DNA from 2 places in the Paenibacillus sp. FSL R7-0163 genome. Region 1 is predicted to be linked to the other one. Evidence: riboswitches for the same ligand, from Rfam matches in the RefSeq annotation. Region 1 holds a riboswitch; the other holds the start of a gene.
What was found. Region 1 has a riboswitch for cyclic di-GMP ahead of NST45_RS27905 (NPCBM/NEW2 domain-containing protein). Riboswitches for the same ligand answer to the same signal wherever they lie in the genome.
Positions count from the first base shown of each region.

Region 2: another riboswitch for cyclic di-GMP. It lies ahead of NST45_RS22515 (glycosyl hydrolase); the one in region 1 lies ahead of NST45_RS27905 (NPCBM/NEW2 domain-containing protein).

Region 1 covers NZ_CP150224.1:6,344,197-6,348,413, reverse strand. Annotated here, with positions in the region: gene NST45_RS27905 (NPCBM/NEW2 domain-containing protein) at 1-1,824, opposite strand, end outside; cyclic di-GMP riboswitch class I at 2,083-2,169, opposite strand; gene NST45_RS27900 (hypothetical protein) at 2,327-2,893, opposite strand; gene NST45_RS27895 (EAL domain-containing protein) at 3,010-3,999, opposite strand; gene NST45_RS27890 (Crp/Fnr family transcriptional regulator) at 4,049-4,217, opposite strand, start outside.
Region 2 covers NZ_CP150224.1:5,099,893-5,104,109, forward strand. Annotated here, with positions in the region: gene NST45_RS22510 (glycosyl hydrolase) at 1-768, opposite strand, end outside; gene NST45_RS22515 (glycosyl hydrolase) at 922-2,472, opposite strand; cyclic di-GMP riboswitch class I at 2,485-2,564, opposite strand; gene NST45_RS22520 (sugar phosphate nucleotidyltransferase) at 2,701-4,074, opposite strand.

The DNA.
Region 1 (4,217 bases):
CTCTGCTGTATAGGGATTTACGATATAAACGGTGCCGCCCTTAGTCACTTCATGTGCATAATAACTATTCATAGCAAATTCAGGAACGGTTATAATGTTCTTACCTGGACGCAATTGCACACCTCTAGCCCAAACATTCCAAGCGGCCTCTTGTTGAGAAAAGACTAAAGAAGGTAGCTTATCGTTAGAAGCTGCATCCACATAAACGTTGATCGTATCTCCAGGCATTGCAACGAGACCTGTAGGCTGGTTGTTCGTACCAAAACCAATTCTCAGGTTTTCCTGCGCATGCTTTTTCATATCTCCACGTTGTTCCGCCTCAATGATGGTGCCTTCGGTTTGAACTTCACCATTCACTAGCCTCTTAGCTAAATCCAAAGAATCTTTCAGGATTGGATAGAGCGGATGTACTTTTGCCGCTTCCTCCAATTCATTGATTTTTGCAACGTTATTATAAGCAGACACAACCGCACTCATCGTTCCATCTGTGAAAATACCATTTACAGCTTCGCTTACTTTATCTTCTGTATAAAATCTAAATTCAGCCGCAAAAGGTCTGTTAATATTAGCTTTTGTGAACTTAAATTTTAATCTTTTAAACTTCGTCGGTTCGAATTTAAATTCCAGAAAATCATTGGTACTAATCGCGGTTCCGCTAGATACAAGTTGGAAGGTCTCTCCTTTACTCGTCTCTGATGCATAGATTTCAAAAGCCTCTGGGAATCCTTTGCGGTTATCTCTAGCCAAAAAAGCCACTCTGTCCAGCACTTCCGCTTGCGCTAGTTCAAACACGACTTCATTCGTGAAGCTTGCATCATTGTTTTTGTTCGTTTCCCAATGCGTAGTGGGCTGGTCATCCAGCATATATTCAGGCTTCGTACCTGGGTAGCTTCCACCGTTCACCGTTACTTTTGATACGTTTGCATTTGGCATTCTATAAGCTTGGCTATAGGCATTTTCATAGGCTGTACCATACCCTTTTAGCTTCGAAACCTTGGCTGCCGTTGCGTCTACCTGATGGTTCTCCAAAAGGATCTTTGCATTCTCTATCTCTTCTTTAAACTGCGTATACAGTGGATGTGCCTGCACTTCATTCTCTAAAGCTGTTAATTTCTCTGTCGTATTAAAGGCAGCACTAACTTGGCTCAAGGTATCATCTGTAAATAAATTTTTCATTTTAGCAGAGACACTATCCTCTTTATAAAAAGAAAACTCAGCTGCACTCGCCCAATCCTGGTTTGCTTTTTTGTAGACAAATTTAAGTCTCTTAAAGGCCGTAGGTGCGAACTGAATCTCCACTACATCACCGGTTGAGCCTGTATATTCCCCAGAAGACACGAGTGTGAAATCGCCCGCATCTGTAGTGGAGCCATAGATATCAAATTCTTGAGCAAAGCCTTTACCCTTAGCACCGGATTGCCTAGCGGCATATACCATTCTATTTAATTCAGCGGACTCATTGAAAACAAACACAACCTCATTCGTAAACGTTGAACTATTCGGTTTGCCAGTCTCCCAATGCGTGCTCATATCCCCATCCATAGCCTTAGCTATAGGTGAGCCTGAGTAGTTGCCACCGTTATTTGTGATGGTTTTAATATTTGCTGGATTCATTCTAAAAACCTCATTATAGGCATTTAGAACATCCTTGCCGTACAGCTCAAACGGAATAACCGAAGCGTTGCTTAATAAGTTGACCTTACTTTGCGCGACTGTTTTTGTTACCTTTACCTTGCTTGCCTCACTTGCTAAAGCATAACCTGCCTCACTCGAAAAACTGGCCAACATGGCCGCCGATGTAGCGATCGCAATCATTTTCTTCATCTCTTCTTACCCCCAGATGTCATATGAATCTCTCCAGTGCCCAAAAATGGGCACAAAAAAAACTACCCCAAAAGAGTAGCTTGATTGCGTATAAAGTCGCCTAAAAATTAAGACTTAATTTTTATTAAACCTTAACAAGCATAAACGCCTTCGGCGTCCTTATAAGGACGGTAAGCGTTTAAGCGAGAAATATAAGATATTAAGTATAGGTGTATAACTTATACTTTCTTATATTTTAACAAAAAGCGTTACACACTCTTTGGCAGCTGGCTGACAATAGTTATGATAACCTTAGTCCCTATAGCTTTGCGTCCCTACATTTCCATAGGTTTGCCTATGAAGTTTCGAATACATTCAAAGAGTAACATAAGCCTAGATCTGATCGCATGATTAATTGGTATGAAATGAGTATAGGTAATTGCAATTAGTTTTTCTCATGTGATAGATATTATTTATCGACTATCCCGGAAGAGAATGGGATCCTTTAGGACTGGAGGTCTAATTAACTCCCCGATCCGAACAAACGCCGGAACCAATTCCACACATCGCCCGTGATGGGAATTAATCCGAAACCATGTTCGCCAACTGCGATTACACCATATGCCCATTGTCCGATAGCTATGGCACCCCCAGCGATCCTGCCTATCGCTATCGCACCAAACGCCGTATCCCCTATGGCGATGGCCCCCAACGCTTTTTCCGCGATTGCGATCGCTCCTACAGCCACTCCTGCAATCGCAATCGCTCCCACTGCGAAGCCAAGCCAGCTAAGTGCTATTGCTCCAATCGCTAACCACATTCCCAGTGATATTGCTCCTAAGGAAAGTACGCCCACGCTTATCGCACCTATGGAAATCAATCCGACAGCTACATCTCCAATAGCGATTAAACCAACGGCTGTCTTTACACGGGGTTTACTTCCATGACCATACTTTTGACCTGAGTATCGCCCTAAATTACTACGAATACTGATGACCGGAAATGAGGGAGAAGGCCATTGATAATCAATTTCTCGTCCATCAAAGCCCCTAGAATCCGCCCAGCGCGTTACAAATTGATGCCATTTCATATCCATCCCGTCCCCCTTTTCAAATTACCTAAATTATACAACCCCGGGGGTTGGCTGTACTCAGACTCTGACCTGAAATTCTTCTCATCCTCTGGACCGATATATACTCATTAGGATTACTGTTTGGGAATAGGATCAGGCTTTCCAAATAAATATCCCTGAAACAACTGATAACCACTCTGCTTAAGCCATTCAAAGTCCTCTCTAAACTCCACACCTTCTGCTAAAGGAACAGATTGGATTTCTAAAGCCTTTTCTAAAAATTGTTTAGCTATTTTCTGTTTGTTCGGATCACTGGACACGCCTTGAACATATTTCATATCTAACTTCATGTAATGAGGTTTAAGCTCCAATAACATCTCGATTGTGCTGAAGCCTTCCCCAACATCATCTAAAGCGTATTCAAATCCCCGATCCTTGTAATATGTCAAAATAGCTTTCAAATGAGCGAGATCATCCACTTTCTCCGTTTCAACAACTTCAAAGACAAAAAGAGAGGGATCGACACCTAATTGATTAGCCAATTCAACCGTTGATCTTAAGCAGAACTCTGGAGCGTAAATTGATGTAGGGATAAAATTAATAAACGTTTTTTTATTTAAGGGTGCAGCATATTTTACAGCGGTCATTCTACATAACCTGTCTAAAGCATATAAACGCCCACGATTCCGTGCCGCCGCAAAAATCTCATTAGGATAGATAAGGGATCCGTCTTCTTTTTTAAATCTGGATAGGAGCTCGTATGCAAAAATCTCTTCCCTTACGTTCACAATCGGTTGGAAGTAACAAGTAACAAGACCCTTAGTGATAACCTCATCAATCCACTTCATATCCATTACAGTAGACATCTCGGATAGAGGTCTCCATGCTTGGTCATCTATACGAAATTCAATTTTCCCGGACTCCATATGATCGTTACAGAAATCTAGAAGATCTCGCGCTTCAGCTTCCTTAATCGTAATCACATTTTCTTCTACCTTATGTATCGTATTACTTCTACTCAAGTGATGAATAACCTCAGGTAAAACCCTAAGATTAAGCTCACCATGAGCCTTGATTTGAAAATTCAGCTCTCTTACTACACAATGATTACAAGCCATATTCATAACCCCTTTAATAATCGATTCTCTGAAAAAGATCCCGGAACGGCTCTTCTCAATCGAAATCCGTATACTCCAGTAAATATGTCGCGTCTAACACGGTGATCTGCTGATGTTGAATCTCAATAATCTTTTGCTCTTGCAGATCTTTAAGCACAAGGGTAGCCGTCTCCCTTAACGTTCCGATCATATCCGCGAACTGCTGATGGGTCAATCGAAGATCA
Region 2 (4,217 bases), 1.2 Mb from region 1:
AGCATAAGGATCTGACCATTCATTCGGCGCATTCGGATTCCATACCCACAGTAGATTATTTAGCTTGTGTGTGTTTACAAAACGATCATAGACAATACTCCAAAGCTCTGAAAAATTGTCCTTTTTCCCCCACCAAAACCAACCGCCATTCATTTCATGGTAAGGTCGCCATAAGACTGGAACTCCGGCATCACGCAATTGTCCCAAATATCCAGCAACCTCGTCTAGATCTGAGATTAGCCTCTTATACTGAGCTGTCCCAGGTGTAACATAAGCATTAAATTTCTCTTGACTGAGACTTCTGTTTACATTGGACCATTCTGGAGATGTTCCCGGCAAACTCTGATGGAATGTCATGGCTACAATGCCACCCTCGTGATGCCATTCAATTGCACTGTCTATCACTGCTTGCCGCTGTTCTGCGATCGTCCCTTCGGATTGATTATTAATCGCCCCTAATTCATAACCATGTAGAACGGCATTTTGTCCCGAAGTATTCTTCAGCTTATGAACCAGTTCATCTGGGCTTTCTAGATAATCATGCTGGCCGGACAAAATCCCTTTGCCACGTAGATTCACCAAATTACTCAGCAGTTGCTTAGCCTCTTCAGAAGCCGATGGATTACTGGGTATAACCGGAGGTAAAGAGGAAGAAACACTCATAGCCTTCGGAAGACTCTTAACCTCTCCCCAAGGCAGCAAGGAAAAAATAATAAACACCGGTAACATAGTAAACAACAATCTGTTTTTCTTATAATATTTACGCAAATAAATCCTCCTTTCGGTAGCTGTACTGCCTCTACAGGTGCTAAATAAACATACCTGTTATCGGACAATCGTCTTCTGACCTAATGAGGACTATAGCTTAGTAGCTCTGCAATAACGCAGAGCCACTAAGGATCGACCTTTAATTTTCATCAATCAGGAGACATCCGGAAGAAAAAGTGCACTTGCTGGAACTGTCTCTTTAGCTTGACTAGCACTTTCCCACATCAAGCGGACTCTCGCATCGCCTTCATTCTCGTAATACTCCACCTTGATATCGTATAGCCGGCCAGCCTTCAGCGTTATAGTGCCCTTACGCTCAGTACCACTTTGCTTAGTCCAACTATCAATCACGGATTCCCCATTCACCCAGACACGGATGCCATCATCTGAGGTAGTGTAAAATGTATATTGCTCATCATATAATGGCTTAATTTTACCGCTCCAACGTATGGAGAAACGATCAATCCCGAGGGCGGCATCCGGCGATCCTTGCCGCCAATTGAAATCGATTATTGCATCAGTTCTGTTAAGAGTTGCCGCTCCCGACAACAACATGTTGTTGTAATACTCTCCTGCAAGCCCCTTCGCGAGAGGAATTGCTGCCTCCCCCTCTTCTTCGGAAGGTGCCGGCGCTGGTGCGGCGCTAGGTGTCGGAGCCAGACCAGTATTTAATTTATCTCTGGTCAGGGTGTAGTTGCTATTCATAAATATTTTGATTGTGTCTGCACTGTTATTTTCGTAAAGCATTTTTCCCCAGCTCATCATATACGTCCATTTACTTTGCGATTGCTGAAGCTTCTCCAGATTAGGCATTTCACCATTCTCCCCGATCGCAATCGGTTTGCCTGCGGCTAGACTCAACAAGCTGTCATAGTATTTTTGCTGGTAATCATTTTCGTATATATCTGCTGCCAGAATATCTACTTTATCAGCACCTGGATAAGTTAGCGCATAAGGATCTGACCAAACATTGGGAGCATTCGGACTCCATACCCATAACAGATTATTTAATTTATGAACGTTAACAAAACGGTCATACATTATATTCCATAGTTTAGAAAAGTTATTTTTCTTCCCCCACCAGAACCAGTTCCCGTTCATTTCATGATAGGGTCTCCAAAGCACCGGAACATTGGCATCGCGCAAGCTTTTTAAAGAGACTGCCACCTTATCAAGCTCAGCGATCAGATTATTATATTGCTTAGTACCCGGTGTAACGTAACTATCGAACTCACTCTGGCTAAGTGTTTTTTTCACATTATCCCAGTCATAAGAGGTGCCCGGCAGGTTAGCATGAAAAGTCATAGCTACGATCCCGCCCGCTTTATTCCAGTTGATGGCGCTGTTCACCACATTTTGACGTTGCCAAGCCATCGTTGCTTCGGACTGACCACTGATCGCACCCATTTCATAACCGTGAAGAGCCGCATATTGTCCGCTGGTTCCCTTCAGCATATTGTTAATTTCATCTGGACTTTCTAAATAGTCATGTTGACCAGCAATAATGCCTTTTCCTGAGATCGAGTAAAAATAGTTAAGCAGCTTTACGGCTTCAGGTGAGGCACCTGGGGTAACTGGCGTTCCAGAATTTGAAGCAGCTATGACAATAGACGGCGAAATTCCAACAGCAAGCGGAAGTGCAGTCAGAAACAGGACGAGTGACATAAATGCACCAAACAATCGATACGTACGGTAAGCTTTCAAAATAATCTCCCTTTCGGTAGCCAGGCTGCCACTCTTTCGAAGGCCCTATAGCTTTGCGTCCCTACCTTTCGATAGGTTTGCCTTTTCAATTTAAGAGAAATAATCTCTCTTACCGTAAGTATCGACGACAATTAATGATATATTTAGTGTTTTTATGACTTTTTTTGATAATTGAGTCAATTTACCTGTTTCAAGAAATTTTGAATTGGTTAAATAGATAGGTTAGACCTATGAAATGAATTGTTGTAGTTCTATATCATTCCAGTCTAAAGTAATACGTATGTTATCTTCTTCTACTAATTCAGACCCCGTCTGTACCTCTATAAACTCAACATCCGTCAAAGCAAGGATCGCGTGTTTCGTTCCTTCCGGTATACGTACCACGTCCCCAGCCTTCACATTATGTTTTTTCTCATTCAGCACAATACTTGCTTCGCCGCTGACGATTGTCCAAATTTCACTACGCTTGCGATGTAATTGATAGCTGATATTATTCCCCTCGGATATAAAAATCCGTTTGGTCAGCACTTCATTGCCTTCATCATATTTCACATAATCAATAACTTTGTAATGGCCCCAGCGGCGTTCCTCGTACATCGGTCTTTGTTCAAAGGTCTTCAGCACTTCTTTAATCCGTGGGCTCTCAGCTTTATGGGTAACTAGAATTCCATCCGGGCTAGCCGCAATGATCAGATCCTTCGCACCAATTACCGTAATCGGAATGTCCAGCTCATTAATCAAGCAAGTCCCCTCAGAATCCGCCGTCACAAAACCTTTTCCTACATGCTTGCTGCTCATTTCCTCTGTCAGCGTATTCCACGTTCCAAGATCCTTCCAGAATCCATCATACGGCTGCACCACAATATGTTCTTCTTTCTCCACCACTTCATAATCAAAGCTGATGGAAGACAATAGCTTATACTGCTTCTGCAATTCTTCATATCCTAAAGGCAACCCTTTACGCTGCAAAATATCTAACAAGTACCCTAAACGGAAGGCAAACACTCCGCAATTCCACAATGCATTTTGCTCGATGAGCTGTTCTGCTTGTATGCGGTCTGGTTTCTCTTGAAAGTGACTCACCTTCATAAAACCATTCCCCCCCGCCTCTTCAGCGGTAGGAATAATATATCCGTATTTCTCTGAGGCATGTTCAGGAACAACACCCATTAGTGCCAGATTTGCTCCACTTTCCAGCATGGTCCCCTCAAGCATAGCTATGGTATCGAAAAAGGATGCTTCTACATAAGGGTCAACAGGCAATATTGCTACCGTCTCCGCTGGAGAAACACCTGCCACTGAATAAAGATAGGTAGCTGTTAAGGCGATAGCCGGAAAAGTATCCCGACGCTCCGGTTCAACGATAATCGGCACATGACTTCCCAGTTGGCTTTGTATCATTTCTACTTGGCCGCGGCCGGTGGCCAGATAAGATGATTCTGCCATCCCTGCTTCCTCCAGCTGTCTCCAGACACGTTGTACCATGGATTCTGGTTCACCTTGAGGGCTTTCAAGTACCTTTAGAAATTGCTTTGAACGTGAGTCGTTAGACAACGGCCATAACCGTTTACCTGAACCGCCTGATAGAAGTACCATTTTCATAGAATGAACCTCCTTGAATTATGGAAATCGAGCATAATGGAATTGTTATCAAAACGTATAGCTTCCGCTTAGCCTTAGTTCGAGCGGATGCATTTTTTAAAAAATTTATTAGGTATGAACCACTCCAAGGGATTTTGGACTTC